3 regions of the Paenibacillus hodogayensis genome follow, and region 1 is predicted to be linked to each of the others. Evidence: riboswitches for the same ligand, from Rfam matches in the RefSeq annotation. Region 1 holds a riboswitch; each other region holds the start of a gene.

What was found. Region 1 has a riboswitch for cyclic di-AMP ahead of ABD796_RS01305 (KamA family radical SAM protein). Riboswitches for the same ligand answer to the same signal wherever they lie in the genome.
Region 2: another riboswitch for cyclic di-AMP. It lies ahead of ABD796_RS24955 (hypothetical protein); the one in region 1 lies ahead of ABD796_RS01305 (KamA family radical SAM protein).
Region 3: another riboswitch for cyclic di-AMP. It lies ahead of ABD796_RS08045 (CAP domain-containing protein); the one in region 1 lies ahead of ABD796_RS01305 (KamA family radical SAM protein).

The regions. Positions count from the first base shown of each region.
Region 1 is NZ_BAAAYO010000001.1:338,787-341,939, forward strand. Features, by position in the region: gene ABD796_RS01295 (carbohydrate ABC transporter permease) at 1-640, shown strand, start outside; gene ABD796_RS01300 (carbohydrate ABC transporter permease) at 669-1,481, shown strand; cyclic di-AMP (ydaO/yuaA leader) riboswitch at 1,609-1,762, shown strand; gene ABD796_RS01305 (KamA family radical SAM protein) at 2,027-3,153, shown strand, end outside.
Region 2 is NZ_BAAAYO010000011.1:74,151-77,303, forward strand. Features, by position in the region: gene kdpA (potassium-transporting ATPase subunit KdpA) at 1-513, opposite strand, end outside; gene kdpF (K(+)-transporting ATPase subunit F) at 551-667, opposite strand; gene ABD796_RS24955 (hypothetical protein) at 777-1,190, opposite strand; cyclic di-AMP (ydaO/yuaA leader) riboswitch at 1,309-1,477, opposite strand; gene ABD796_RS24960 (AraC family transcriptional regulator) at 1,954-2,835, shown strand; gene ABD796_RS24965 (ADP-ribosylglycohydrolase family protein) at 2,893-3,153, shown strand, end outside.
Region 3 is NZ_BAAAYO010000002.1:585,465-588,617, reverse strand. Features, by position in the region: gene ABD796_RS08055 (deoxyribonuclease IV) at 1-94, shown strand, start outside; gene purU (formyltetrahydrofolate deformylase) at 154-1,053, shown strand; cyclic di-AMP (ydaO/yuaA leader) riboswitch at 1,255-1,388, shown strand; gene ABD796_RS08045 (CAP domain-containing protein) at 1,396-2,253, shown strand; gene tkt (transketolase) at 2,476-3,153, shown strand, end outside.

The DNA.
Region 1 (3,153 bases):
GCCGACCTCGCTTGCTCTCGCCCTGCTGATGGCCGTCTTTGCCAACAAGGCGCTGCGCGGCACGGGCTTCATGCGTACGGCGTTTTTCTACCCGTCCATGGTGCCGATGATCGCGGTCGCCAACATCTGGCTGTTCATGTACACGCCCAAATACGGCCTGCTGAGCCGGGCGATGACCGCGCTCGGTATGAACGAGATCAACTGGCTGGGCTCCCCGACTTACGTCATGTGGGCCATGATCGCCATGATGATCTGGAAGGAAGCCGGTTATTTTATGATTTTTTATTTGGCCGGGCTGCAAAATATTTCGCCCGATCTGTACGAATCCGCTCAGGTCGACGGGGTTGGCCGGTGGACGGTGTTCCGCAAAATTACTTTCCCGCTATTGATGCCGACGACGCTGTTTGTCTCGATCGTGGCGCTGACGAATTCGTTCAAGCTGGTCGATCATCTGCTCGTCATGACGAAGGGCGGACCGAACAATGCCAGCAACCTGCTCTTGTATTATATCTACGAATCGGCCTTCAGCTTCTGGGACCAAGGGATGGCGTCCACGCTCACCGTCGTGATGATCGCGGTGCTGCTGCTGTTCGCGGCGCTCAATTTCTTCGGGCTCGACAAGAAGATTCATTACAATTAACTCTCCCTACGGGAAGAAAGGCGTGCTTATGCGGTTGAAATCGTGGAATATCGGCCGATGGCTGCTGCTTGCGCTTGCCGCGCTCTGGTTCGTCCCGCTGCTGTGGGTGGTGTTGACCGCCTTCCGGCCGAAGCAGCTTGCGCTGTCCCCTTCGTTCTCGCTTGATTTTACGTTCGACAACTTCGCGGTAGTGTGGGCGGCGGCTCCGTTCGCGCAATATTACGTCAACACCGTGCTGATCGTCGCGTGCGTGTTCGCCGTGCAGATGGTCACGGCCACGATGGCGGCGTTCGCGTTCGCCCGGGTCGAGTTCCGCTGGAAAAACATCGTGTTCCTGCTGTTTCTCGTACAGATCATGATCCCGGCAGACGTGCTCATCTTTCCCAACTACAACGTGCTCAAGGAGCTGTCGCTGCTGGATACGAAGCTCGGCATCATGATGCCCTACTTCGCTTCGGCTTTCGGCATATTCCTCCTGCGTCAAATGTTCAAGACGATTCCGCCGGAGCTTGACGAAGCGGCCCGCGTAGAAGGTTTTTCGAAATGGCAGATTATGTGGAAAATATATTTCCCCCTCGCCCGTCCGTCCTACATCGCCTTCGGACTCGTCTCCGTCAGCTACCACTGGAACAACTTCCTGTGGCCGCTTATCGTGACCAACTCCGTACAGAACCGTCCTCTGACCGTCGGACTCGCCATCTTCGCGCAGTCGTTCGAGATCGGGGCGCAGTGGACCGAGGTCAGCGCGGCGACGCTGCTCGTCATTACGCCGCTACTGGTCACCTTCCTGCTTTTCCAAAGGCAGTTTATGAACAGCTTCATCCATTCCGGCATCAAATAAACGTACGTACGGCCCCTCCCGCTTGCGCCCTCCCGGACGAAGCGCGGAGGAAACCGCGCGGCGGACCAACGGCTGGCGATCCCGTTTTTTTACATTTCCCCTTGACTTCCGTACCGTCGTTATATACAATTTCAGTACGCTTAATTTCCGATTATCGTAATCGGAAAGCGGGGGAACCACTCTTCAGGGGCGAATCAACGGTTTGCGTCAGGCAGACCGTCGTAGGGAACCATCTTTCCCGAGTCCGACAGCTAACCTCGTCAGCAGCAGATGGGTCAATGCATATATCGCGATTTTGACCCGCTACCAGGGTCTTTTTCTGTCTTTAAAAGGCCCTAGCCTACAGGGGATATGCGCCCCTGGATGCTTGCGGGCTTTTTTTCGTCTTCATTAAATCCTTAAAATTCAAAATCATCCATTATTTATATTTTTAAATAGAGCGCTTTACCCTTCGAGTCGTCTGTCCGGTCCGCTTGAAACCGGAGACGGAACGGCGATTCGGCGGATCACATAGATCAAACCAGAGGAAATGGGAGGTATGCGCATTGGCACAGCCGAAGTACATGACCGATATCGACAAATTGACGGAGATTCCGGAGACGGAACGGAAAAGGCTCAAGGCAATTACGGAGAAATTCGTATTTCGCGTCAACGACTATTACCTGAATTTGATCGACTGGACCGACCCGAACGATCCGATCCGCAAGCTGGTCATTCCGAACGAAGGGGAGTTGCAGGAGTACGGCCGCTGGGACGCTTCCGACGAGGATACGAACTACGTCGTGCCCGGGTGCCAGCACAAATACCGCACGACCGCTCTCTTGATCGTCTCCGAAGTGTGCGGCGCCTATTGCCGGTACTGCTTCCGCAAGCGTCTGTTTCGCAACGACGTCAAAGAGGCGCTGTCCGACGTGGAGCCCGGGCTGGAGTACATCTCCCGACATCCGGAGATCAACAACGTGCTGCTTACCGGCGGCGACAGTCTCATTCTGGCTACTCCGAAGCTGCGTTCGATCTTCGAAAGACTGCGGGCGATGGAGCATGTGAAAATTATCCGGCTCGGCTCGAAGCTCCCGGTATTCAATCCGATGCGCATTTATGAGGATAAGGAGCTGCTTGCTACGATACGTGAATTTTCCAGCGCGGAAAGGCGCATCTATGTCATGGCGCATATTAACCATCCGCGGGAAATTACGCCGGAGGCGAAGCGGGGCTTCGAGGCGCTGCACGAGGCCGGCGCCATCGTCGTCAATCAGACGCCGGTGCTGCGCGGCATCAACGACGATCCGGCCGTGCTGGGCGAGCTGCTGGACCAGCTGTCGTGGGCCGGCGTCACCCCGTATTATTTTTTCATCAACCGCCCGGTGGCCGGCAACCGCGATTTCGTCCTCACGCTGGAGGAAGCTTACCGGATCGTCGAGGAAGCGAAGGCCCGCACGTCCGGTCTCGGCAAGCGCGTCCGGCTGTCGATGAGCCACACCTCGGGCAAGATCGAGATATTGGCGATCGAGGACGGCAAAGCTTACTTGAAATATCATCAGTCGCGCGATAACCGGTATGGCACCTTCATGGCGCTCGACTGCCCGAAGGATGCTTCCTGGTTCGACGACCTGCCCGGCAACGAGCGGTACTGGGCGAAGCCGAAGAAAAAAACGGCCGACGTCGTTTCGGT
Region 2 (3,153 bases), on a different contig from region 1:
GACGAAATCCTCGAAGAAATTGCCGACCGTTTCCCCTTTGCCGGTAATGGCTCGAACGAAGGCGATCGCCACGCACAGTCCGGTTGCGGCCGAGGTGAACATCATCATCGTGATGACGGCCATCTGGGAAAAATACGAGAGTCCCGTCTCGCCACTGTAATGCTGCAAGTTCGTATTGGTCATAAAGCTGATGACGGTATTGAACGTCAGCGTCTGCTCCATGCCGTCGATGCCGTTCGGATTGAGCGGCAGCAGGTTCTGGATTCTCAACAGCAGGTAGCTGACCGTCGCCAGGACGATATTGGTGACTAGAAAGCTGAGGCCGTACGTTTTCCATGTCATGCCTTTAGGCTGCTTCAGCCCGATCAGCGCGAAGATCGGCCGTTCCGCGAAAACGAACAGGCGATCCGTCGCGTTCGTCTCGTTGCGGAATACGTTATACAAATAAGTGCCTAGCGGCTTCACCAGCAGCACGACGATGACGATGACCGCGGCAATTTGCAATATGCCCATCATCCAAAGGGCCTCCCTTGTACCGATCCGAATGTATTTAAAACTTTTCCGGGTTGAGCAGCGCGTACACCAGGTAGACGAATAAAAACGCGGTGAATGCGTAAACGACGATCACGGGCGCTCGCCTCCCCCCGATTCGACCACGCGGCCGCACCCTTTCAGGAAACCGGCGACAAGCGCGAAGCAGGCGGCCAGAAGCAGCAGCATATACAGATCGGCCATGTCAAGTTCCTCCTCTTCTTTTCCGTTCCGTTGCTCTATCTTTACCCGACCAACGACTGAAATAACGACGAGACGTCGTCATTGGTCGTATGAATAACGCAGTTGGCGCCCAGCGCCCTGTACATCAGCCTCGGCTTATTGGAGCGAGTAATGACCACGATGGCGTTGGCGGTCCAGCTTCTGCATAAGCGGATATACCGGCAGCTCAAGTTCTGGCTGCTCTCGAACAAAAAGATTTTGGTGATGCTGTACTCCGGCGCAACCCACGTGCTTTCGTCCGTAGTATCCACTATGACGATCTTCTTTACGCCCATTTCTTCCAGCTTTTCGCGTTCCTTGGCATTGTTGGCTAGCGCCACCAGTGGAATGCGGTGCTGAATTAGCTTGCGGATAAACGCTTCGCCGGCCTTGCTTGCGGCCGACACGAGAAATACTTCCTGCTTTTCCATTTTCATCTTCTCCTCCTGAATAGAGAAGGCAACAAAAAGAAGCCTGCGATAAGAGTAGAAACTCCTCTCGCGGCTTCTCCAGACACACAGAGATATACACCCTGCGCGCTCAGCACATGCGATCGTTGCCTCTCTCGATACGCTTACGAGGTTAGCTGTCGGATTCGGGCGTGAGAGTCGCCCTACCTTCGGCATGGCTGCATGCCGAAGGATTCACCCCATGAAAGCCGCCGGGCGGCTTTCGTTTGGTTCCCCCGTTCCTTTTCCATTCAAGGACTCAGCGATACTGCGATTTTCTTGATGAAACCCTTTTTCATAAAACGGCGCTGCAAATAACCTACGGCAGCCTGAATCTCGCGGCCGCGCCGACGTCTCGCAAACTTCATCATCCTCTCTCCCGAAGCGGCGTGCGACGTCAGGAATCTTATTCAATTCATGAACCGTATCTTACGCTTGCCGGGTCGTTCTGTAAAGGGTGGCGGACTTTCAATTCCGGCACAATCCGTCACTAGCTGGAAGCAATCCGATACCGATCTGCCAAATGCTTTATCGCGCTCCCTTTTTCACCGTTTTTCATGAAAATGATGAAAAAAACAGCTTCAGGAAGCTTTGGCTTCAAGAACAGAAGCCATCTGCTAATGAATCCGCTTCCACTTTGGAAATTTCGCCAAAATTGTTCCATATGAACTGCCGCTTGCGCCGCATTTCCGTGGTATGCTAACCTATATAGGTTTTTGATCCGATCGATTACACCATACCGAGGTCATTTATGAAGTTAAATATTCATTATGAGAACGATATCCCGATCAACGCTTTCCGTTGGACGCCCAAAACGGCTATCGCCCCGCTGCATTATCATTCCAGTCTGGAAATCGGCCTCTGCCTGTCCGGGAGCGGTTTCTTCTTTTTTGGGGATAAACGGTATACCGTCACGGCCGGGGATATTTTTCTCGTCAACAACCTGGAGCGGCACATCGCGAGCTCGGATGAATCCGACCCCAGCACGTATCTGTTCCTCAACTTCGAGCCGCGCATGCTGCTGGAAGAAGAAGAAGCTTTGCTGCTGCCGTTCGCTTATCGCTCCGATCATTTTGATAACCGCATTCCGGCGGGAACTTCGCTCGCCGATACGATCGGCTCCTTGATCGAGACCATCTGGCGAGAGCTTACGGAGAAGCCGGAGGGCTACCGGAGTATGGCGAAAAGCGCCCTCCTCCATCTATGCGTGCTGCTTCTGCGTCATTACGCGACGAACGTGTCCAAAAGCCAATGGAAGAAGATGAGCGACAGTTTTCGCCGAATGCGGCCGGCTCTCACCCTGATCGAAGAACGATTCCGCGGTCCTCTAGATCTGACGGAGGTAGCGGCGGCGCTTCATATCAGCCCATCCCGCGCCAGCCGCATGTTCCATCAGGAATTGGGGCGGGGCTTTAAGGAGTACTTGCTCGGGCTCCGCATCAACGAAGCGAAGCGGCTGCTCCATAGCACTCATTTGAGTGTAGCCGACGTGTGCTTCGAGAGCGGCTTTCAAAGCGTCCCTTCCTTTTATCGCTTATTCCGCCGGCATGTCGGTCTTCCTCCACTCGAATATCGCAGCCAATTTCCCATACACGCAATATTTGAGAATGCAAATGACGAACTGAGTAGATGACCCGACAGGCTCTGCCTATAATGAAAACGTAACTACTACGTTCGTGGAGGGACATCGATGGCAGGCTGGACATTACTGGATGAGTTGGTTGAGAAGGAAGTCGTGCAAAGAAGGCAGGAAGGCTGCGAAGTAGAAGGGTTTGCCGAGAGAGTGGCGGCTGCGGGGAAGGACGAGGCCCAACTGATGGCGATTTATCAGGAACTGATGGCGCTGCCGATCCGCACCGATTTCCCCTTCGAGGAGCCTTCGGAGCTCTCCGAAATTCGCGCCTTGCGGCCGGATGGGCCGAGGGTGCTGCAAGACTCCTTGAGCGAGTCC
Region 3 (3,153 bases), on a different contig from region 1:
GGAAAGCCGTTTGTTCCCCGACCTGAGCGAGGAGCAGATCAACCATCGCATTACGGCATGGTTTGCCGGCAAGGAGCTGTTGGCCTCAGTCTGATCGGCGGGCAGCTTGATCAAGAAACAAGCGGAGAAGAGAGAGAGGAACGAGAAGCCATTATGAGTCCATTGGTTACACCAACGAATCATCCCCGTTCCGACCGTCATCGCGAGAGGGCGAGGATGCTGATCTCTTGCCCGGACCGCCCGGGAATCGTCGCGGGCGTTTCGCAATTCTTATCCCGGCACGGGGCGAATATCGTCCAGTCGGACCAGTATACGATGGACCCGGAGGGCGGACTGTTTTTCATTCGGCTGGAATTCGATCTTCCGGAGCTGGAGGAGCGCTTGCCCGCTCTGAAGCGCGATTTTGCCGAGACGACTGCCCGTGAATTTGCCATGGACTGGCGGGTGACGCAAGCGGGTCGGAAGCAGCGCCTGGCCATCTTCGTCTCGAAGGAGGACCACTGCCTGCTGGAGCTGCTGTGGCAATGGAAATCCGGCGACTTGTACGCCGATATCGCCATGGTCGTCAGCAACCACCCCGATATGCGGGAGACGGTCGAAACGTTCGGTATTCCGTACCATCACGTTCCGGTTACCGCCGAAACGAAGCGTGAAGCGGAGGAGAAGCAGCTGGAGTTGACCGGGGGAGTCGATACGATCGTTCTGGCGCGGTATATGCAGATCATTTCCCCGACGTTCATCGAGCGTTTCCCGAACCGGATCATTAATATTCACCACTCGTTCCTGCCGGCCTTCGTAGGAGGTAAACCGTATGCGCAGGCTTATGCGCGCGGCGTGAAAATTATCGGGGCGACGGCGCATTACGTGACCGAGGAGCTGGACGGAGGACCGATCATCGAGCAGGACGTGCAGCGAGTAAGCCATCGCGACAACGTAGACGCGTTGAAGCGGATCGGCCGGCATATCGAACGCATCGTATTGGCCAGAGCGGTCGCATGGCATGCCGAGGACCGGATTTTAACCCATCAGAACAAAACGGTTGTGTTTAATTGAATCGGTTTTCATAGAAAAGATAAGGACATCTTTCGCCGTCTTCCGGACGCGCAAGATGTTCTTTTTTTGTATGCGCAGCAAGGCTTCCCGGCCGAATGGAAAACATTATGCAGTGACCCGTCCATAGAGCCATGTTACGATGTAGAAACCGCAGAGGAGACGGCAGGCCGCAACAAGCTTTTGCCGTTTTTTCATGGGGAATACAACAACAGGCCGAAGCTTCTTCGGAAGCGCGGGGAACCCAATGTTCCGGGGTGAAGCCCATCGCAGGGCAGGGGGATTGCTCTTTGACCCGAACCCGTCAGCTAACCTCGCAGGCCCAAACAAGGAGAGGATTTTTACATGCGTTTCAAGAAAACCGTAATGACCGGAGCACTCGCCCTAAGCGTAATCGTCGGTACAGGTTCCGCGTACGCTTCACCCAGCACGTCGGCGGATCGTGTGTCGAATGGAAATATAGCCGATTGCTACGGACTGTCCTTGAACGGTCAAGCTCTAAACGTTCAGTCCTTGAACGGGCTGAAGCTGAACGGTCAATCGCTGAGCGATTTGCTAAACGGTCTGTCTCTGAACGATCTGCTTCAATCGATCCAGCAAGGTAAGACGACTATAGTATGGCCGGGAATGTCGAACGGTATTCCGGGTTCGCAAGGCGGCGGTGCTGACCATAACGGCAGCTCCGGAACCGATCAAGGAAGCGGAGACGACGGGACGAACGGCGGACAAGCCGGAGGCGGTACGGAAACGGGAACGGTTCCGAGTCCGGGGGCCGGTACAGGTAACGGAACCGGCACGGGCGGCACCCCTACCGGCAACGAGAATGCTCCGACATCGGCTTATGCCGAGCAAGTCGTGTCGCTCGTTAACCAGGAGCGCGCAAAAGCCGGTCTGAAGCCTCTTGCCAGCGATGCGGCCTTGACGAACATGGCGCTGGACAAAGCGAAAGACATGTACAACAATAACTATTTCGATCATACGTCCCCGACCTACGGATCGCCGTTCGATATGATGAAGTCCTACGGCATTCAATATTCGTATGCAGGAGAGAATATCGCCAAGGGCCAACGCAATCCGCAGGAAGTCATGAATGCATGGATGAACAGCGAAGGCCACCGGCAAAATATTATGAGCCCGAACTTCACGAAGATCGGCGTAGCGTACTATAACGGCGAATGGGTGCAGGAATTTATCGCCAACTAATTCGCAGATTCTGAAACAAAAATCCGACAGCCGAAGGTTTCCTTCGGCTGTTTGGCTTGTATTGAATATTGAGAACGGTTTTCAGTCATAGATTGTGGTAAACGGCGAAAGCAAATGGTACAATAATGCAAAGCGACTGCAAGTGTCCGCTGGACAAAGAGCAGGGTTCGCGTCCGGTAGACAACCGCGATGCGCAATACCGATTTTGGGAGGAATGGAACGATGACGTCTCAAACGAAATCAATCGACCAGTTGGCGATCGATACGATCCGTACGCTGTCTATTGATGCCGTGCAAAAAGCGAATTCCGGGCATCCCGGCATGCCGATGGGGGCAGCGCCGATGGGGTACGCCCTATACGCGCGCCTGATGAAGCACAGCCCGGACCATCCGGAATGGATCGATCGCGACCGGTTCGTACTCTCGGCCGGCCACGGCTCGATGCTGCTGTATAGCCTGCTTCATCTGAGCGGCTACGATTTGTCGTTGGACGAGCTGAAAAACTTCCGGCAGTGGGGAAGCAAAACGCCGGGCCATCCGGAGTACGGCCACACGGCAGGCGTCGATGCCACGACGGGCCCGCTCGGACAAGGCTTTGCCAGCGCAGTGGGCATGGCGCTCGCCGAAGCTCACCTGGCTGCGACTTATAATCGCGATCAATTGAATATTATCGACCACTATACATATGTTATTTGCGGCGACGGGGACCTGATGGAAGGCATCTCCGGCGAAGCCGCTTCGCTGGCCGGCCATTTGCAGCTGGGCAAGCTGGTCGTGCTGTACGATTCGAACGACATCTCCCTTGACGGCGAGCTGAATTTGTCGTTCTCGGAAAATGTTAAAGCCCGCTTCGAAGGCTACAATTGGCATTACAGCCTCGTCGAGGACGGCAACGATCTT